DNA from 3 places in the Flavobacterium sp. GW823-FHT06G12 genome. Region 1 is predicted to be linked to each of the others. Evidence: riboswitches for the same ligand, from Rfam matches in the RefSeq annotation. Region 1 holds a riboswitch; each other region holds the start of a gene.
The links. A riboswitch is a leader RNA that binds a small molecule or an ion and turns the genes downstream of it on or off. The one in region 1 is predicted to bind S-adenosylmethionine.
Positions count from the first base shown of each region.

Region 2: another riboswitch for S-adenosylmethionine. It lies ahead of AC1Q5Z_RS11995 (alpha/beta fold hydrolase); the one in region 1 lies ahead of AC1Q5Z_RS17035 (redoxin domain-containing protein).
Region 3: another riboswitch for S-adenosylmethionine. It lies ahead of AC1Q5Z_RS12085 (homocysteine S-methyltransferase family protein); the one in region 1 lies ahead of AC1Q5Z_RS17035 (redoxin domain-containing protein).

Region 1 is NZ_JBXAHE010000004.1:331,731-338,978, reverse strand. Features, by position in the region: gene AC1Q5Z_RS17050 (NADP-dependent oxidoreductase) at 1-939, opposite strand, end outside; gene AC1Q5Z_RS17045 (winged helix-turn-helix transcriptional regulator) at 1,032-1,412, shown strand; gene AC1Q5Z_RS17040 (aminotransferase class V-fold PLP-dependent enzyme) at 1,583-3,061, opposite strand; gene AC1Q5Z_RS17035 (redoxin domain-containing protein) at 3,116-4,105, opposite strand; SAM riboswitch class I at 4,353-4,453, opposite strand; gene AC1Q5Z_RS17030 (response regulator) at 4,670-5,125, opposite strand; gene AC1Q5Z_RS17025 (PAS domain-containing sensor histidine kinase) at 5,128-7,248, opposite strand, start outside.
Region 2 is NZ_JBXAHE010000002.1:1,168,954-1,176,201, reverse strand. Features, by position in the region: gene thrA (bifunctional aspartate kinase/homoserine dehydrogenase I) at 1-1,853, opposite strand, end outside; gene AC1Q5Z_RS11995 (alpha/beta fold hydrolase) at 1,855-2,838, opposite strand; SAM riboswitch class I at 2,916-3,023, opposite strand; gene AC1Q5Z_RS11990 (hypothetical protein) at 3,214-3,414, opposite strand; gene AC1Q5Z_RS11985 (homoserine dehydrogenase family protein) at 4,067-5,155, opposite strand; gene AC1Q5Z_RS11980 (O-acetylhomoserine aminocarboxypropyltransferase/cysteine synthase family protein) at 5,371-6,675, opposite strand; gene AC1Q5Z_RS11975 (hypothetical protein) at 6,744-6,920, opposite strand.
Region 3 is NZ_JBXAHE010000002.1:1,188,659-1,195,906, forward strand. Features, by position in the region: gene cobA (uroporphyrinogen-III C-methyltransferase) at 1-543, shown strand, start outside; gene AC1Q5Z_RS12070 (precorrin-2 dehydrogenase/sirohydrochlorin ferrochelatase family protein) at 614-1,198, shown strand; gene AC1Q5Z_RS12075 (NAD(P)/FAD-dependent oxidoreductase) at 1,374-2,426, shown strand; gene AC1Q5Z_RS12080 (RNA methyltransferase) at 2,565-2,924, shown strand; SAM riboswitch class I at 3,028-3,144, shown strand; gene AC1Q5Z_RS12085 (homocysteine S-methyltransferase family protein) at 3,477-4,481, shown strand; gene AC1Q5Z_RS12090 (hypothetical protein) at 4,487-4,915, shown strand; gene metH (methionine synthase) at 5,162-7,248, shown strand, end outside.

The sequences.
Region 1 (7,248 bases):
CTTAAGCGCTTTATCTACCGTTTCTTTGCTCAATCCTCCTATTACATCAATATGGGGAGCTGTAATTATTTCATTCTCCACTAAATAATTCAATTCTGACAATCCTTTTTTATAGTAATCGTATTGCTTTTCAATTCCATACGCATAGTTTGAAATATTATGAATTGTAGCTCCTTTCGAAAAAAGTATACCGCGCGATTCTGCAGTAGAAAAGTTCGTAACATCAATATACTTTCCGTTTATTTTTAAAAGTTTTGCGGCTATTTCAGCAACATTATTTCCAACTAAATCTACTGCTATATCAAATTTTTTATTTCCATTTAAAACAAAAGCCGCTTCGTAAATTGCTTCTTTTCTGTAATTGATAACTTGTTCTGGTCTGACTCCAAGATTTAATAAAGATTTTATACTTTCTTCGTTTCCAGCTGTTACCACAAAATTGGTAAAACCTTTAGCGATAAGCAGTTTAATAAAAACGTTTCCTACTCCTCCAGCCGCACCTGTAATCAGTATCGAATCGGTTAATGCAACATTAATTCTCTTAAAAGACTGCAAAGCCGTAAGTCCAGCTGATGGAATTCCTGCCGCCTCTTCAAAAGAAATATCCTGAGGTTTCTTTACTGCAATTCCTTCTGGAACACAAATATATTCTGCATAAGTACCATTTGACCCCATACTTCCAGAACCGCAAAAAATAGCATCTCCAATTTTAAATTCCGTAACCTCAGCGCCAATTGCTGTAATTATACCCGAAAATTCTCTTCCTAAAATTGGCGAATGTATTAGCTTTCTTTCCGAGCCGTTTTCGGTCATTTGATAATCAATCGGATTAAATCCTGAAGCCATAATTTTTACCTGAATCTGATGTGGTTCAGGTTGTGGAATTGCTACTGTTTCCAGCTTAAATTCTCGGTTTTCCTGTAATACAATTGCTTTCATTTTTATCATTTTAGTTTACAAAAGTATCGCCGTAATGCTTTATTTTTGTTATGGGTTAACCCAAGGTAACCGGTTACCAAATAGATACTAGTATGGCAAAAATTAACGATAATGGAGTGCTTCGCGAAGCCAATTGTTCTGAAGAACTTATGGCAATGCGTGACAGTCTTGATGTTTTGGGCGGTAAATGGAAATTGATGATTCTAAGGTTTTTAACCAACAGAACGCATCAGGTGATTCATTTTAAAAAAATGCAACGTGAAATTGATGGTATTTCGGCTAAAATGCTCAGCAAAGAACTCAAAGAATTGGAGACCAATTTACTCATTACCAGATCTGAACAAAATACCAAACCAGCGACTGTCGTTTATGCCATTACCGAATATGGCAAATCGGTGCTTCCTGTTACCGAAACCTTAGTCAATTGGGGATTGGCGCATAGAGAAAAAATTATCGAATCGATTAGTAAATAAATTTTAAACACATAGAAAGATAGTTTTATCTATAAATACGTTTCAGTTGTTCAAAAACATAGCGATTTGAGAAACTAGTTTATTTCTAAGTCTTTTTACAAAATAGAAAAATCTATCTTTCTATGGGTAAAACCTAACAGGTTCTGAAAACCTGTTAGGACTACTACTAACTAATCTAACTTAAACCAATCTTTTACCTCTTTTTCTATATTATCTTTTATTTTGGGATTTTCAAATTCGTTTGAAACCGAATTGTATTCGTAATCTTTTTTCCATTTTTTATAATTCAACGCTACTTTTTCAATTGCGTCACAGATATAAAAAAGTTCTTCATTGGTCGTAATGGGATGCAAGGATAAACGAACCCAACCTGGTTTATTGGTCTGATTTCGCTGCAATAATTCATTGGTAATTTCAGCCGATTTCTTTTCATTGATATTGAAGAGATAATGCGCATAAGTACTGGCGCAAGACCAGCCCCCGCGAACCTGAATCCCGAAACGATCATTTAAAAGCCTTACAATCAAATTGTAGTGAATATCTTCGATTACAAAAGAAACACAGCCAATTCTTTCTGTTGTTAAATCTCCTAGAATAGATAATCCGGGAATTTTTTGTAGTCTAGAAAAACAGAGATCGAGCAATTCTTTTTCTCTATTTTTAATATTTTCCACTCCCATCTGCTCTTTTAATTCTAAAGCCAAAGCAGTTCTAATAACTTGCAGAAAACCTGGAGTTCCACCATCTTCTCTAACTTCTATAACATCGCTGTAACAATATTTCCCTAAAGGATTAGTCCATTTTACGTTGCCTCCACCTGGATTATCAGGAAAATCGGATTGGTATAATTTTTCATTGAAAACCAAAATACCGCAAGTTCCAGGTCCGCCTAAAAATTTATGAGGCGAAAAGAAAATCGCATCCAATTGTTCTTCTGGATCTTTTGGATGCATATTGATTTTGACATATGGTGCAGAAGCTGCAAAATCTACAAAACAAAGTCCGCCATTTTGATGCATAATTTTGGCCAATTCGTGATAGGGCGTAATAATTCCGGTAACATTCGAACAAGCCGTAAACGAACCTATTTTTAAGCTTCGATCGGCATATTTTTTAATTTCATCTGAAAGAACTTTTGGATCAACCAGATTGTTTTCATCTGGCGAAAGAATTACAACATCTGCATTAATTTCATACCACGGAACCTGATTGGAATGATGTTCCATATGCGTGATAAAAACAACTGGTTTATCTGTTTCCAATTCGTAGTTTTTTCGCACTCCGATAATACGCTGCAGTTTAGATAAAGCAGCCGTCATTCCGCTTCCTGTTGTAACTAAAACATCTGATTCGCTGGCATTAACCGCTTTTTTAATAATTTCTCTAGCGTGCTGATATGCATAAGTAGACGTTTTTCCTGTCTGACTAGAAAATGAATGCGTATTGGCTATCATTGGACCAATTTTATTGAGCATTATATCTTCGATCGGAGTGTATAATCTTCCACTCGCAACCCAGTCTGCATAAACTAGATTTTGTTCTCCGTAAACCGATTCAAAAGTATGCTCAATTCCTACTGTATTTTCTCTAAACTTAGAGAAGTGACACTCCGATTCTGTTGGTTTTGTTGTTGGCTCAATAGCATTCATATCCTTATCATTTTAAATTAACTAATTGTATTTTTTGTTGTGCTTTTTTTAGAATCAAATTTTATTCTCCAAAAGCGCTTTTAATGTAGACTGCAATTCTTCTCCGTGCAGGTTTTTGGCAACGATTATTCCTTTTGAATCCACTAAATAATTACCCGGAATTGCTCTTACACCATATAATTTGGCAACAGCACTGTTCCAGAAAAGCAAGTCAGAAACATGTGTCCATGTCAAATTATCGTCTTGAATTCCTTTAATCCAGTTTTCTTTCTTTTTATCTAATGAAATTGCTACAATATTGAATCCTTTATCATGAAATTCTTTGTAAGCCGATACAATATTTGGATTCTCTTTTCGGCATGGACCGCACCACGAAGCCCAAAAATCAACCAAAGTGTAGCCTTTTAAATTATCATAAAGGCGAACTGGCTTTCCATCAGGATCTTTGGCAGTAAAATCTGGGGCTTTTTTACCAACCGCCAATCCGTCTAATACGGTAACCAGTTCTTTTAGTTCTTTCACGTAAGTGATATTCTGAAGGCTTTTATCTAGTAAAGCAATATTTTGAGTAATTTGCTCTGGTGTTAATCTATACGACCAGTTTCTATATAATACATAAGCCGAAACAATAGATTTTGGATGTTCTGTAATGAATTTACTAATTTCAACATCTTTGGTCTTTTTATAGGTTTCAAACAAATCTTGAGAAGCCGAACCTTCAACCACAGAAGCCGTATAATACTTCTTCGGACTTAGTTTTACTGTTATCGGATCTTTTTCAAGAAAAATATACAATGGCGAACTTTCTGTATTGACGCTTAGACCGTATAATTCTGGCGTTTTTACTTTCGTTTTAAAACTAAAATTTCCGTCTTTTACTTTTGCAGAATCAATAGTCGTAAACATTTTATTGTGAAACTTCTGCAGGTAAACATATTGTGCCACTGTGTCGACAACAGTTCCTTTCAATTGTAAATTGCTTTCCTGAGCTTGAGTTTGAAGCGCTCCAAGAAACAAAGCAAAACCTAGTAGTATTTTTTTCATTTTATTTTTAGTGTTTTAAGATTAGACAAAAGAATTTTGTGCCAATGCCTAAAGCCATCAGCGCTATTGTTATTTTATAAAAGAAATCTGGAAAAGATTACTGTTTTAGAATTCAGAAAAAAGCAAAGCTATTTTCTTCAAAAATTGAATTCAAAAGTTCATAACCGGCATATAATATTGATTCTGCTTTCATTGTAATAAAAATTTTTAGTATGGATGATCTTAAACAGATTTACTGAAGAAATCTTTCTTATCTACCCGCACACGGCGGAAGGATTTAGCACCTTATTCGGCAACAGGTTGCTAAGACTTCATTGGGCCTATTCCCTCAGTCTTTCTGGATAAGTATCATTATATAACTTTTCTGCGATACAAATATATATTAATTCTATCTAATTAGTCAAGTTTAAAAGATGATTTTTTTATTTTTTTATTTAAAAAATACTTTTACAAATTTCAAACACATGAAAATCAAAGCATTAAATTGGAAAAACATTATTTAGGAACGGCATTTTTTATAAAAGAAATTCATACGTTTTACTCTCAAAAGAGAAAAAACATTATTTATTCTGGAAGAAAAACGTGCAAATATTTATTTTTTTCAAGGCTAGAAAGACCTTCTTTCAGTCCGTTTTTGAGGTTTGAAGTAATTAATCCCAACACTTGTTTTAGATCATTGAAATTATTGGGTTTCACAAAATAACAGACAGCACCCAAATTGGCAGCGGCATCCATGTCATTTTTATATGACGAAGTCGAAATCATTATTACAGGAATGTCTTTATAATGTTCCTCTGCCTTTAATTGTTTTAAACATTCCCAGCCATTCATAATCGGCATATTTAAATCTAAGAAAACTACGACTGGCACTTTATCTTGAGCTTTCAACAATTTTAGCACTCCGCTTCCATTTTCAGAACAATGGCAAACAATACTTTCATCTATCTCCGCCAATGCTTCACAGAACATTTCTGCATCGTCCTTATCATCATCAGCTAATAAAATCATATTTTCTCCCATAATTAAATGTCTTTTGCTTTTTGTACAAACGGCAAGGTAATAATAAAAATAGCTCCTTTATTAGAAATTCCTGTTGCAGTAATGCTTCCGCCATGACGTTCGGCTATTTTTTTGCAAAGTGACAAACCTAGACCTGTGCCTTCGTATCGATCCTTAGAATTTAATCGCGTAAAAGTTTCAAAAATGCGCCCTGTTTGATCAAGGTCAAAACCAATTCCGTTATCCTCTACCGTAATTATGGCCACTTTATTACCTGCTTCAATTTGTTCTGTTGCTGTAATATTAATTTGAGGCGGAATGTTTTCTTGGGCGAATTTAATAGAATTATTAATTAGATTATAAAACAGCTGATATAGCAATACCGAAGCTCCTTCTATAACTGGAAGCTCTTCAAAATAAATTTTGCCATTTGCTTCCTGAAGCGCAATTTCAAGATCATTTTCTATGTTTTTAATCACTTCGTTTAAATCGACTATTGTTGTTTTTTGCGAATCGGCATTCATTTTAGAATACGCAAGAACACCATCAATCATATTAAACATACGATCTGCTGCAACATGAATTCGTTCAATATATTTTGATGAAGATTCGTCTAACTGCTCTTCCATATGCTCTTCTAAGCGGCTCAAAAAAGTCTTTATTTTTCGAACAGGCTCTTTTAAATCGTGCGAAGCAACGTGAGCAAACTGCTGTAAATCTTCATTAGAACGCTGTAATTCTTTTGTACGATCTGCTACTAGAATTTCTAGTTTTTCGGTCGTAGACTTTTGTTCATGAATATCGGTACAAGTTCCAAACCAATTAGTAAGCACCCCTTCTTTATCTCTAATAGGAAGCGCTTTACTTAAAAACCAGCGGTATTCGCCTGTATTTGCATTTCTTAAGCGAAACTCTATCTGATAAGGAAATTCTGCACGAACACTTTCGTACCATCTTTTAGAAACCAAATACACATCATCGGGATGCAATTTTGAAATCCAGCTCGAATCTCCAAATTCATGTTCTTCAAAACCTGTATATTCGTACCAGCGACTGTTGTAGTAATCGACAAAACCATCTGGATCTGCTGTCCAAATAATTTGAGGAATAAGATCTGCAAGCTGTCTAAACTTTTCTTCGCTTTCTGTGATAACGTTTTGAAGTTCTTTCTGCGAAGTAATATCACTTGATGCTCCAAACCATTCGATAATTTTTTCTTGATCGTCTAATATCGGAACTACTCTTGAAAAAACCCATCTAACAGAATCGTCCTCATTAACTGCTTTATGTTCCATTTCAAAAATGGATTTTTCGACAATCGATTTAGAAATAAGGTCAACGGCTTGTCGCAAATCTGTAGTATGAATAAACTTATCCAACCAATTGATACCACGTTCTCCCGAATTAGACAAGCCTCCTTCTCCTTCCAAATTTTGCATAATCATCCAATCGGCATCCATTCGATAAACCAAGTCTGATGATGCGTTGACTAAAGCTCGAAAACGGCTTTCGCTTTCTTCCATTTTTTGGCGCGCCACAACTTGTTGTGTAACCTCAACCGCTACTTGAATCATTCCTGTTATTTCTCCATCTTCAATTAACGGACGATAAGCCAAGTTATAATAATAGTCTTTTAATTCTCCTGTTCGATTATGCGGAACCAAAACTTCACTTTGGTCAAAAGGAATTCCTTCGTTGTAAACCTTTAAAACCTGTTCCCAAACATATTGTCCTTCCAGTTCTGGCAAGACATCAATCAAGCGCATTCCGATAATTTCTTCTCCGCGACCAATCATTTGCAACATATGCTTATTGATTTGCTCAATTACAAGATTATCGCCTCGCAACACTAACGTTGGTGCCGGTGTTTGATGAATCATTTTACGGAAACGATTCTCACTTTGCTGCAATTTTTCTTCAGCTTGTTTGCTTTCTGTAATATCCCTTGTAGTTCCTGCGACAAACTCTACTTCTCCTTTTTCATTAAAAACAGGAACAAAAATATAATCGTAAATTCTTCTTCCCAATTCAGCATGAGGAAAAGAAACCGTTCCTCGAATTGGTTTTCTCTCAGAAATCACAGTATCTATTTCTTTTTCGTGCATTTCGGCATGCCAATCTTCGTAACCATTTTCAATTAAACC
Region 2 (7,248 bases), on a different contig from region 1:
ACTCCTTTAATTTTTGTGATATTTTCTCCTGAAAGGTGCAATAATTTAATGGTATCAATTAATGGTAATCCCGCACCAACATTGGTTTCGTATAAATAGTTCTTTTGGTTTTCTGCCAAAGCTTTTCTCAATTCCTTGTAGAAACCATAACTCAAAGTATTAGCCACTTTATTTGAAGAAATCAAATCGAAACTGCTTTCTACAAGTGGAATATAATTCTCAACGAAAGTCGCACTTGCGGTGTTATCAATCGCAATTAAGTTTTCTAAGTGATGTTCATTCGCGTAAGCAATAATATCTTTGATTGTATAAGCCTCACCTTTAGTTGCAATTTCATTCTTCCAATTACTGTTAACACCGTATTTGTTTAAAAGCAATTTTTTAGAATTCGCTATAGCGAAAACATTCAGCTTAATGTCTTTACGTTTTTCGATTGCTGCAGCCGATTCTAAAATCTGATTGATTAAAGTTCCACCAACTAATCCGTGACCAAAAATCGCAATATTGATTTTCTTCGAAACTCCAAAAATCTCTCCGTGAATTACGTTAAGCGCTTTATTTAATTCCTCTTTTTTAACAACCAAACTCACGTTTTTACCCGTTACCGTGTTGTTGAACAAAATCGGAACAATTTTATTTTTGATTAAAGCCGTATATGGTTTGTGAAAAGTACTCAAATCCTGACCAATAATCGAAATTACAGATACATTATCTGTAACTGTGATTTGATTTACATCTTTAGAATAAAAGTCATTTTCAAACTCTTTTTCTAATTCAACCATCGCAAGAGTAGCTTTTTCTGTTGCTACCACAAGTCCAATTCCTCTTTCTGAAGAACCTTGCGAAATGATACTCACACTGATATTGTGATCACCCATTACTTTAAAAATTCTGGCATCTACTCCAGCTTTTCCAAGCAGTCCGCGTCCTTCAAGATTTACAAGAGAAACATTTTCTAAAACAGAAAGTGTTTTAATTCCTTCTTTAGAAGAATCTGATGTAATTAAAGTTCCGCGATTTTCGTGGTTGAAAGTATTTAAAATTCGTAACGGAATGTTTTTTTCTAATAACGGAATAATCGTTTTTGCATGCAAAATTGTAGCTCCAAAATTTGCCAGCTCATTTGCTTCATTAAACGATAAATATTCAATTTTCTTAGCATCGGCAACTAAATCTGGATTTGCCGTATAGATTCCATCTACGTGCGTGAAGTTCTGTAATTCTTCTGCATTTAAATAATTTGCAATTAACGAAGCGGTATAGTTACTGCCATTTCTACCTAAAGTAGTTGTGTCGTTGTTGTTGTTTGAGCCAATGAAGCCTGTAACTATATTAACCGTTTCGCCGTTATGTTCTTTAAAATAATTTACTACGTTTTTCTTTGAAAGCTGCTCTAAAGGCTGTGCATCACCAAATTTAGAATCGGTTTTCAGCAAATCTCTTGTATCTACAAAATTGGCAGGAATTCCTTTTTCCTGTAAAATTGCTGTCAATAATTTAGCTGAAAGCAATTCTCCTTTTGACAAAATCTGATCTTTGATTTTTTTGCTGTAATCTCCAATTAAGCTTACACCTTCAAAAAGCTTGTCTAAAACGCTAAATTCTTCAGACAAATCAACTTGTGGGTAATCTGATATTTGATATTTTTTAAAATTCTCTAATAATTCTTTGTAACTGCCGTTTTTAGCAGCAATGCTTAAGATAAATTCTAATTCGTCAGTAGCATTTCCTCGTGCAGAAACTACAACGGCAATTTTTTCACCTTGATTTACTTTATCAGAAATGATTGAAACAACTTTGTTAAGTCCTTCTCCGTTTGCTAACGATTTACCTCCAAATTTTAATACTTTCATTTTATTTCTTTATTGTTTCTGCCTTAAAAATGTCGGCAAGTAAATGATCTAATTGTTTGTACTCGATTAAAAAAGCGTCATGTCCGTGAACCGAATCAATTTCGCTATAGAAAACATTGTCTTTAAACTTCTTCAATTCTTCGTAGGTTTCTACATTTTCTTTTGCTGTAAAAAACAAATCTGAATTGATTCCGACAATGTGAATTGAAGCTTTTGTTTTAGACATTAAGTTTTCAAAACTTTCACTATTTCTAGTAATATCAATTGTTTTAAGCAACTGATTCATTAATTTATAAGAAGACAATTGAAATCTTTTCTGCAATTTTTTTCCGTGATGCGCCAGCCAGCTTTCGATATTAAAAATCAAAAGGTCTTGATTAATCGTGCGCTGAAATTTTTCTTTGAATGATTCTGGCGAACGGTAGCACAGCATTGCGTGAATTCTGGCATCTTCGATTGGTTTTGAAGAATTGTTTAGAATTTGCTCTTGTAAAAAGCAATTGGCAATAAGCCAATCAGTCGATTTCCAGTCACTCGCAATCGGAATAAGATTTTCTGTAATATTTGGTGCTAATGCTAAAATTTCCCAAGCAATTCCGCCACCAACAGAACCTCCGATAACTGCAAAAAGCTTTTCGATATTTAACGTTTTTACGCCCTCGATAAAGATTCTTGCAATGTCTCTGGCTGTAAAATCTAAATAGTTGTCAATTAAAAAGGAATTGCTTCCGTTTCCTGGAATATCGAAAGCCAAAATGGTATAAACAGCAGTATCAATGGTTTTGCCTTCACCAATCAAGTCATTCCACCAGCCGTTTTCGCCAGTAACTTGCGAATTTCCAGTTAAAGCATGGTTAACCAAAACAATAGGCGCGCTGTGCAAAGGTTGTCCTGCCAGCGTAAAACTTAATGGTATAGAATGATAAGTTGCACCACTTTCTGTGATGAAATCTTGAATTATAATGGGATTTGGTATATTTTCCAATTTCAAATCTGTTGTATTATTGATTTGTATATGGAAATATTAGAAAGAAAAACTAGGTTTAACTAGAAAAAATCTTGTTGTTATCTTTCCACGTTTGGCGTGGTAGAATGTAGCACCTTCTTCGTTTTACCGAAGGGTTGCTAAGGCTTCATCGGGTCTAATCCCTCGTCCTTTCTTTATAACATTTCAATACGTGTTTGAACTTAACGGTGCAAATTAACTACTAATTTCTCAAACAAACAAATTTTATCTAAAAGTGTTTGTTAAATTTCTGAGACTTATTTTAGCAAAAACTATTATACGCAAAAATTTACCGAACAAAAATGCCCAGTAAAATTAAGCAGGTTTTACCCTAAATTTATGATGCTTTTCCGTTTAGATAAAAAGCGTTTCATTTTCTTTTGAATACATCAAAAACAATAAAGAATTTGGCACTTTTTTCTCAGCGCTTTTATCTTCCTCTGTGATTCCGAATCTTGGATGAGCCAATTCATTTGTTGGCGGCGGATTACTATTTTTTGTCCTTCTGTTTTTCAATTTAGAAATTTTTTCTGCGAAGTAGTTCAATTTGCTCATGATATTAAGTTTTAGTTAAGTTGTGTTTTATAATCTTTATTTCTCGTTTATCTTTTTGTTAAGTCATTTTCTAGAATAAAAAAACCCTTTTGGATTTTTAGATACCAAAAGGGTTTAAGTTTTTAAACTCATTTATACTTTTAGTATCAACAGACGTTCACGCAAATAAGCGCGACAGCAAACATCTTAGTGTTCATCTGTAAGGATTTATTCATCTGTGATTTATATTGTATTTTATTTAAATTCTGCATTTGTTGTAAATTAAAAAGCCTCCTAAAATATTTCTTAGGAGGCTTTTACTATATTATTATTGTATTCTTACAATTTTTTAGCAATAGACACCCCCGCCTCGGTCTTAACCGAAATGGCACAAAACATTTTGTTGACTTTTAAGTTCATTTGATTTCTAGTAGTTTTTGGGTATAACAAATATGCAAATATTTTTCTTATTACACAAATAAAATTCAAGAATTTAATTACAAAATCCGTTGAAAATGTGTTTTTTAACGTTAAAAAACATCTTACAAAAACGAAAACGAAATAACACAAGTAAAAAACTTACAAAACAAGCCAATTTTCCTTCATAATTCCATTTGACAAATCAATTTATCAAAGAACTTTTTTCTCTTTTATATTTTTTTTAACTAAAAAATTACAGCCAAACGGCTTCTTTACTCCTAATTCGCTCCGCAATTTTCAGAATATCGGTTATAATTCCTCTAGAAATTGCTTGTTTGCAAGGTGGAGCGCTCTGAATTACGATTGGAATATCTGCATAAGATTTAGTGAAAATTTCAAAAATGGTATCAGAACCTTTTAATTGTCCTATTGGAGAATTTATTGGTTCCGAAATTAATTTGACTTCTAAAGTGCCTTTTTCTACATCAAACTCTCCTACATATCTCAATACATGATTTTCTGCTTGAGTAATTTTGGCGATTTTAAAAGATTTATCGACAGCATCTTTGTTTAGCACTCCATTTTTCTCCAAATGCTCTTCGGTTATAAAGGGCTTGATTGTAATGTCTGAAAACTCAAAATCTTTTCCTATTTCTCTGGCCAATATCAGAAGCTTTCTTGCAGAATCGTTTCCAGACAGATCTTCTTTAAAATTAGATTTCATTAAACCTAAAAGGCTCGCATCTTTCAAAACAGACGAAAACGAAACATCTTCTGATGAAAATCGATTAAAGACATAACTCAAATTATCAGAGAAAACCCCTCGAATCGTAGTGATTTTTTCTCCAGAATAATATAGATCTCTTAAGGTCTGCAAAACAGGAATTCCAGTTTCAACCGACGTTTCGTACAAAAACTCCTTGTCATACTTTTTAAGATCTGCTCTTAGTTCTTTATATAAGTCAATCGGAAGCGTATTGGCTTTTTTGTTTACTGCTACAATATTGAATCCGTTTTTAATTAACGTATTGTAATGCTTCACCAATTCATCGCTGGCTGTTGCGTCTACAGCAATCAAGTTTTCGAATTCATTTTCTTGTGCAAATTCGACAATATCTTCTACTTTAAAAGGAACAGCCAATTGTCTAAAATTGGTTTCCCAAGCATAACCAACACCTTCTTTCTCAAAAAAGGCAACCGTCGAATTGGTTATTATTGGAAAATGAAAATCGACGTTTTTACTTTCCAGAAAAAACTCTTGACTTTCAATAATTTGATTAATCAAAGTACTTCCGATATTTCCAATTCCGAAAAGGATAATGTTTATTTTAAGCTTTGACATAATTTCTAACATTTTAATTTTTTAAAACCATATAAGTGATGTAAGTTCATTTAATATCCAAACGTTTATCAAGGTAGACGCACTGCAGTGCGTCTCTACAAAATGCACTTATATTCCCTATATGGTTTAAATTTTATAATGGTGTTTTTCATAAAAAATTACCTTTAGCAAAACCACTCGCTAAAGGCAATTTTTCAAACAAAAAACAAAAAAACCTAATTTTTATTGATGCTGAATTGAGAAAGCGAAACGTTCTCAAAAACAGTCTGAAGATCAGCAATTAAATCTTCAATATCTTCAATTCCCACAGACAGACGAATCAAATCTTTAGAAACTCCAGTTTCTATTTGTTCTGCTTCTGTCAATTGCTGGTGTGTTGTACTTGCTGGGTGAATAATCAGTGATTTTGTGTCACCAATATTGGCCAGCAAAGAGAACAATTTTGTATCGTCTACCACTTTCTTAGCTGCATCAAAACCTCCTTTTAATCCAAAAGTGATAATGCCGCTTTGACCTTCTGGCAAATATTCTTTAGCCAGATCAAAATATTTATTTGATTTTAAACCTGGATAATTTACCCAGACTACCTCATCTTGTTTTTCTAACCATTCAGCTAGAGCCAAAGCATTTTCACTGTGTTTCTTGATTCGAATTGGAAGTGTTTCTAGTCCCTGAATAATCTGAAAAGCATTAAATGGACTCAAAGCAGAACCAAAATCACGCAGACCTTCTATTCGAGCTTTTGCTATAAAAGCCGCATTTCCTAAGGCTTCATGATATACTAATCCGTGGTATCCTGCAGATGGCTCGGTAAATTCCGGGAATTTTCCGTTTGCCCAATCAAAGTTTCCAGCATCAACGATAACGCCTCCTAATGAAGTTCCGTTTCCTGCGATATATTTAGTTAAGGAGTGAATTACAATATCGGCACCATATTTAATTGGGTTTAATAAATAAGGTGTCGCAACTGTATTGTCTACTATAAATGGTACTTTGAATGCTTTGGCTTCTGCCGAAATTGCTTTTAAGTCTAATACATCTAATTTTGGATTTCCTAGAGACTCAACAAAAAAAGCTCTTGTGTTTTCTTTTGCTGCTTTGGTGAAATTTTCTGGTTTTGAAGGATCTACAAATGTGGTAGTAATTCCTAATCTTGGCAAGGTAACTTTTAGAAGATTATAAGTTCCTCCGTATAAACTATTTGACGCTACGATATGATCTCCTGCTTTTAGCAAAGTCAATAAAGTTGTAGAAATTGCCGATGCTCCAGAAGCCGTAACAACAGCTCCAATTCCGCCTTCAAGCGCTGCAAGACGCTGTTCTAAAATATCGTTTGTCGGGTTGTTTAATCTCGTGTAGATAAATCCAGCTTCGGCAAGACCAAATAAATTGGCTGCATGATCGGCGTTATTAAATACATATGATGATGTCTGATAAATAGGCACGGCTCTTGTTCCTGCGTTTTTAGTTACGTCGTGTCCTGCGTGTAATGCGTTTGTTGCAAATTTTTGTGTGCTCATGATTTCTTAGTTTTTAGGTATTTTTAATACGTTTTATATTGTAATTGATATTGATTTTTAAAATTGATTTAAGCTAAAATATCTTCAGCTTCTTCTTCAAGATCATATAAATGAAATAGTAATGATTTTTGTGTTTTTGTCTGCTGTGCAGGATCATATTTTAGCGTTTCAGTCGATGTCTCTTCCGAATTATTATTTCTTAATAAGTATTGAAATGCGATTGTATTTATATCTAGTGTATTCATGATTTAAAATTTAAAATGTTGGAAATAAAAAAGCCCTTTCGGATGGCGACCAAAAGGGCTTATAGTTTAACTATAACAAAGATTGTCTCTTTCACTTTTGGCAACAGCAAATTGGGATGCACATTTGCATCATCTTACAACACATCATATTTCTTTTTGCTATTGTTTTCATTTTTATTTAAAATTTGAATTCTACTATTTTTTAAATTCGACTAATTCGATAGAGTAAATGTAATAAGTATTTTTTTAACGACCAAATTAAAATTGAAATTTTGTAATATTTTTTTTTGAAATTTCTTTCAAGCCTTTCAAATAAAGACTTGAAAGA
Region 3 (7,248 bases), on a different contig from region 1:
GATAATGCTTTGACTTACGGAAATGTAGTTCGACTAAAAGGCGGAGATCCATTTATTTTCGGAAGAGGCGGAGAAGAAATTGATTTTGCAGAAAGCTTCGGAATTGAAACTATCGTAGTTCCAGGAATTTCATCAGTCGTTGCCGTTCCCGCAAGTCAGGGAATTTCAATCACAAAAAGGGGAGTTTCAGAAAGCTTTTGGGTAATTACAGGAACGACTTCTGATAGAAAATTATCGTCAGATGTAGCTTTGGCTGCACAATCTTCTGCAACAGTCGTGATTTTGATGGGAATGCACAAATTGCCTCAAATAATCGATTTGTTTCAAAAAGAAGATAAAGGAAATTTACCAGTTGCAATCATCCAAAACGGAACAACGGCAGAAGAAAAAGTTGGAGTTGGAACAGTAGATTCAATTTTAGAAGTTGTAAAACAAAAAGAATTAGGTTCTCCAGCGATTATTGTTCTAGGGGAAGTTGTCAGAGAAAGCAATAAACTAAAAGGATTTTACGAAGAATTTCTATCAAAAGAAATCATTCATTAGAATTATATGTTCCGTTAGGAACAATTCGTTGGTAAATCATCTAATTTTGTTTAGATGAAAAAAGATTAAAATGGAACAAAACGAATTATATCCAATATTTCTAAAGCTTCACAATTTAAATGTCTTGATTGTAGGTGGAGGAAATGTAGGTCTGGAAAAGCTTTCTTTCTTGCTAAAATCAAGTCCGAATGCTAATGTTGAGGTAGTTGCACCTGATTTTCATTTAGAAATTAAGGTTTTAGCAGAAAAACATCCTTCAATTAAATTGACGGAAAAAAAGTTCAAAAAGAAAATGCTCAAAAAGCGTCACATGGTAATTGCCTGCACAGACGATTTGAAAGTAAATAAAAGGGTTTACGATTTAGCCAGAAAGCGTTATTTGATTTGCAACATTGCCGATACGCCAGATTTATGTGATTATTATTTGGGCGGAATCGTCACGAAAGGAAACGTAAAAATCGCCATTTCAACAAATGGAAAATCGCCAACAACAGCAAAGAGATTGCGCGAGTTTTTTGAAGAAGTAATTCCTGAAGATATCAATCAAATGGTTGAGAATCTGAATGAATATCGAAAGACCCTAAAAGGTAATTTTGAAGAAAAGGTTAAAAGAATGAATGAGATTACCTCTTCATTAAAAAATAAAGAATCGTAAAAGTTCCAGAGGAACGTTTCATATTGTAGTGTCGGGTTTTAACCCGATGAACGATGAGATTAAAAAATAAAGAGTAAAAAAGGTTTCGGAAAGAAATTAATGATAAAAATCATTGAAAGTACAAGGATTTATTCGTTTCTTTGCGTTATTAAGAATGATTATAAACAACAACATAATGATTAAAACAGATATACTTATAATTGGAGCAGGCCCAACAGGTTTATTTGCCGTATTTGAGGCAGGATTGTTAAAATTAAAATGCCACATTTTAGATGCTCTTCCACAACCAGGAGGACAGCTATCAGAGTTATATCCAAAAAAACCAATTTATGATATTCCTGGATTCCCAGAAGTATTAGCCGGAGACTTAGTTGACGGATTAATGGAACAAATCAAACAATTTGAGCCAGGATTTACTTTAGGAGAACGTGCTGAAACAGTTGAAAAGCAAGAAGACGGAACTTTCATTGTAACATCAAACAAAGGAACTAAATTCCACGCACCGGTTATCGCAATCGCTGGAGGATTAGGAAGTTTCGAGCCTCGTAAACCACTTATCGAAGATATCGAGTTTTATGAAGATAAAGGAGTGAAATACTTCATCAAGAATCCTGAGAAATTCAGAGACAAAAGAGTTGTAATTGCAGGAGGAGGAGATTCAGCATTAGACTGGTCAATTTTCTTGGCAAATGTAGCTTCAGAAGTAACTTTAATCCACAGAAGAAACGAATTTAGAGGAGCTCTTGATTCAGTAGAAAAAGTGCAGGAATTAAAATCAGCTGGAAAAATCAAATTAATCACTCCAGCAGAAGTTATCGGAATCAACGGTGCTGAGCATGTTGAATCATTAGATATCGAAGAAAACGGAGCACACCGAAAAATCGAATGCGATTATTTCATTCCACTTTTCGGATTAACACCAAAATTAGGTCCAATCGGTGACTGGGGATTAGAAATCGAGAAAAATGCCATCAAAGTAAACAATGCATTAGATTACCAAACTAACATTCCGGGAATCTTTGCCATTGGAGACGTAAACACATACCCAGGAAAATTAAAGTTAATCCTTTGCGGTTTCCACGAAGCAACCTTAATGTGCCAGGCTGCATACGGAATCATCAACCCAGGTAAAAAATATGTATTGAAATATACAACAGTTTCTGGTGTAGACGGTTTCGACGGAACTCGTAAAGAAGCTCCAAAAGCAGTTGTGAAGGCGATTGTTTAATCTGAGGTGCTGAGGTTCTAAGGGACTAAGGTGCTAAGGTTTTTATATACAAAGCTCAAACTTTTAGTTTGAGCTTTTTTATTGAACAGAATTTTAAACTCAGTATCTTAGTAACTCAGAATCTTAGAATATAAATATATGGCTTTCGACGAAGATAATGCAAAGAGAATTAGAACGTTTCTCCAATATAAAGAAGCAGACTTTTTTGAAAAGAAAATGTTTGGTGGTATTGTTTTCATGGTAGATAACAAATTATGCTGTGGAACTCGTTTAGATAAAAAAGTTGGAGAAAATCTTTTGCTATGCAGAATAGATGATTCGGCTTATTTAAAGGCCATAGAAAGAGATGATGTATTGCCAATGCCTAATACAGAAAAGCCAATGAAAAACCATGTTTTTATTACCGAAATTGGCTGGACAAGAAATCAGGATATGGAGTATTGGCTTCAACTTTGTTTAGATTTTAATCCTTTGGCCAAAGCAAGCAAGAAGAAATAAAAACCTTAGCACCTTAGTCCCTTAGAACCTCAGAACCTAGAAAAAAAACATTTGCAAATCGAAACCCTATTTCATACCTTTGCACTGTTCTTAAAATTATTGTTCGTTATCACGAAAGGCGGAGGGATAGACCCGATGAAACCTTAGCAACCCTTTATCATAAAGAAGGTGCTAAATTCTACTTTATACGACATTTTCCAGTATTAAAGATAGATAACACAAATACATACTCGTATTTCTCAAAACTTTTCTCGATAACATATAATATTTACTGAAACAGATTCTGTATCAGGAGCGAATCATTGGCGCATTTTTGCAGGCAGTAGTTCCCGCTTTTCGTTGCAATCATTTTGCTTTTTAAAGAAAAAAGCAAAATAATTTCCACTTCAATCGGGGCTAATGAGCCGGCAATAGTGCACTTTTGGAATTAATGTGAAAAAAATATAGAAGGTTAAACCCGACAGGTTTTCAAAACCTGTCGGGTTTAAATAGACCCTTCAAAAATTATAATTAAAAAAGCTTTGTGCCTTAGCGCCTTAGCGGCAAAATAATATGGCAATTACAATTCAAGAAGCAATAAAAAAAAATATCCTAATCCTTGATGGAGCAATGGGAACAATGTTGCAACGCTATAATTTCTCTGAAGAAGATTTTAGAGGAGAGCGTTTCAAAGATTTTCCGCATCCATTAAAAGGAAACAACGATTTACTATCCCTAACACAACCACAAGCAATCCGCGATGTTCATGCCGCTTATTATGAAGCTGGTGCTGACATTGTAGAAACCAATACCTTCTCAGGAACGACAATTGGTATGGCCGATTATCACATGGAAGATTTGGTTTACGAGTTAAACTACGAATCGGCAAAAATCGCAAGACAAGTAGCCGATGAGTTTACCGCAAAAAATCCAGAAAAACCACGTTTCGTAGCCGGTTCAATAGGACCAACAAACCGTACTGCAAGTATGTCACCAGACGTAAACGATCCAGGTTACAGAGCTGTAACATTTGACGATTTAAGAATCGCTTACAAACAGCAAGCAGAAGCTTTAATGGATGGTGGCTGTGATTTACTTTTGGTAGAAACAATCTTTGATACATTAAATGCAAAAGCAGCACTTTTTGCAATCGAAGAAGTAAAAGAAGAACGCAATCTTGATATTCCAATCATGGTTTCAGGAACGATTACAGATGCTTCAGGAAGAACGCTTTCTGGGCAGACAGTTGAAGCGTTTTTGATTTCAGTTTCGCATATTCCATTATTAAGTGTAGGATTCAATTGCGCCCTTGGAGCCGATTTGCTGAAACCATATTTAAAAACATTAGCACACAACACAAGCTTTAATGTTTCGGCGCATCCAAACGCAGGATTGCCAAATGCTTTCGGACAATATGATGAAACACCAGAGCAAACACAAGCATTCATTAAAGAATATTTAGAGGACAATTTAATTAATATCATTGGAGGTTGTTGCGGAACAACTCCAGATCATATTCGATTAATGGCTGAGGTTGCGAAGGATTATAAGCCGAGGATTGCTCCAGTATTGATGTAAAAAGAATGAAAGGAACTAACATTAATACAAATTTGACAGGGCCAGTTATACTTTTTGCAATAGTATTTTTATTGTTTTTTCTTTCGCATAAAGATGCTGATGAATATAATAAATACGATAAGACGTTTAAAGGTGAAACGATTGGACTTGCAACTAGAATTGAGCATAAAGGGAAAAGAGACTATTTAAGATATTATTTTTATGTAAATAAAAAAATCTTGTCTGAGATTTATAGTAAAGATGATAATCATGTAAATAAGTTTTTTAAAGTAAAATATGATTTAAATAATCCCGAAAAGGGAAACTATATTATTTTGGAAGAGGAATTAAAACCTGATTCACTTGCATTAGTTAAAGCGGGTTTTACTAAGACGAAATACTATATATATGATGATGTAAAGGCTGAATATTTAGGAAAATGGAAGTGGAAATAAATTTGGAAATCATAAATCGTTTTTATGAACCGAGTTTGCGTGAGGGATAGAAGTGAAAAGCCCACAGCCTGACGAAGGAAGAGCGAGGACTTGTAACGGATAGCCCGGTTCGCCGAGGCGAAACACGCCCTAATTAAAATATTGAAAACGAATATACCTACAAGGTTTTAAAAACCTTGCAGGAAAAAAATAGAATAAAAAAACTTAGAACCTTAGTATCTCAGGATCTTAGTAACTTAAGAAGAAATGACAGAAAAAAGAAGAGACCTTGTATTATCAGGATTAGAACCGTTAATTATTACGCCGGAAAGTGTTTTCGTGAATGTTGGTGAGCGTACAAACGTAACCGGTTCAAGAAAATTCTTGAGATTAATCAAGGAAGAGAAATATGACGAGGCGCTTGATATTGCAAGACAGCAGGTAGAAGGTGGAGCACAAATCATCGATATTAATATGGATGAAGGAATGCTTGACGGTGTTACTGCAATGACTAAATTTTTGAATTTAATTGCAGCAGAACCAGACATTTCGAGAGTGCCAATTATGATCGACAGTTCGAAATGGGAAATCATCGAAGCCGGTCTAAAAGTAGTACAAGGAAAAAGCGTTGTAAACTCGATTTCGTTAAAAGAAGGAGAAGAGGCCTTTATTCATCATGCCAAATTAATCAAACGTTACGGAGCGGCGGCGATTGTCATGGCATTTGACGAAGTAGGTCAGGCCGATAATTACGATCGTAGAGTGGAGATTTGTCAGCGTTCTTATGATATTTTGGTAAACAAAGTAGGATTCCCTCCGCAGGATATTATTTTCGATTTAAATATTTTCCCAGTTGCAACGGGAATGGAAGAACATAGATTGAACGCTTTGGATTTCTTTAGAGGAACGAAATGGGTTCGCGAGAATCTTCCGCACGCTCATATTAGCGGTGGTGTGAGTAACGTTTCGTTCTCTTTTAGAGGAAACGATACGGTTCGTGAAGCGATGCACTCGGTGTTTTTATATCACGCAATTAAAAACGGAATGACGATGGGAATCGTTAATCCGGAGATGCTTACGATTTACGATGATATTCCGAAAGATTTATTAGAATACGTTGAAGATGTAATTCTGGATAGACGTGACGACGCAACCGAAAGATTGTTAGATTTTGCAGACAGCGTAAAAGGTGAAGCAAAAAGCGATGAAAAAACGGTTCAAGAATGGCGTTTTGGAACGGTTCAAGAACGTATTACACATTCGTTAGTAAAAGGAATCGATGCTTTTATTGAAGAAGATGTTGAAGAAGCACGTTTGGCTGCAACGAAACCAATTGAAGTTATTGAGATCAACTTAATGGCGGGAATGAATGTGGTTGGAGATTTGTTTGGAAGTGGAAAAATGTTCTTGCCTCAGGTAGTAAAGTCGGCTCGTGTAATGAAAAAAGCCGTGGCTTATTTATTGCCTTTCATTGAAGCAAGCAAACAAGCTGGAGACAAACAAGGAAACGGAAAAATCCTGATGGCGACTGTAAAAGGTGACGTTCACGATATTGGTAAAAACATCGTTTCAGTAGTTTTAGCTTGTAACAATTATGAGATTGTAGATCTTGGTGTTATGGTGCCTCCAGAAAAAATCATTGCAGCGGCGATTGAACATGAAGTAGATATTATTGGATTAAGCGGACTGATCACGCCTTCGCTTGACGAAATGGTGTATTTAGCCAAAGAATTAGACAAACAAGATATTAAAATCCCGATTATGATTGGTGGAGCAACTACTTCGCGTGCACATACCGCCGTGAAAATTGCACCTCAGTACAGAGAAACTGTAATTCACGTAAACGATGCTTCGAGAGCCGTTACTGTTGCAGGAAATCTGTTAGATCATAATAGAAAAATATATGCGGCAGATATTCGTGCAGAATACGATTCTTTTAGAGAAACGTTCTTAAATCGTTCAAGAGATAAAAACTTCCTGACGATTGAAGATGCCCGCAAAAACAAATTGCCATTGGATTGGTCTGAATATACACCGACTAAACCAAAAGTAATCGGTGCACAAACCATTGAAATAGAACTAGATGTTTTGGTTCCGTATATCGACTGGACGCCGTTTTTCCAGACTTGGGAATTGTACGGAAAATATCCAGCAATTTTAACGGATGAGGTTGTGGGTAAAGAAGCGACATCTGTTTTTAAAGATGCTCAGGCGATGTTGAAAGTAATTTTGGCTGAGAAAAAACTTCAGGCAAAGGGTATTTACGGAATTTTCCCTGCGAATCAGGTGAATGACGACGATATCGAATTGCGTGATGAAAATGGAAAAGTTTTAGAGAAATTCTTAACGCTTCG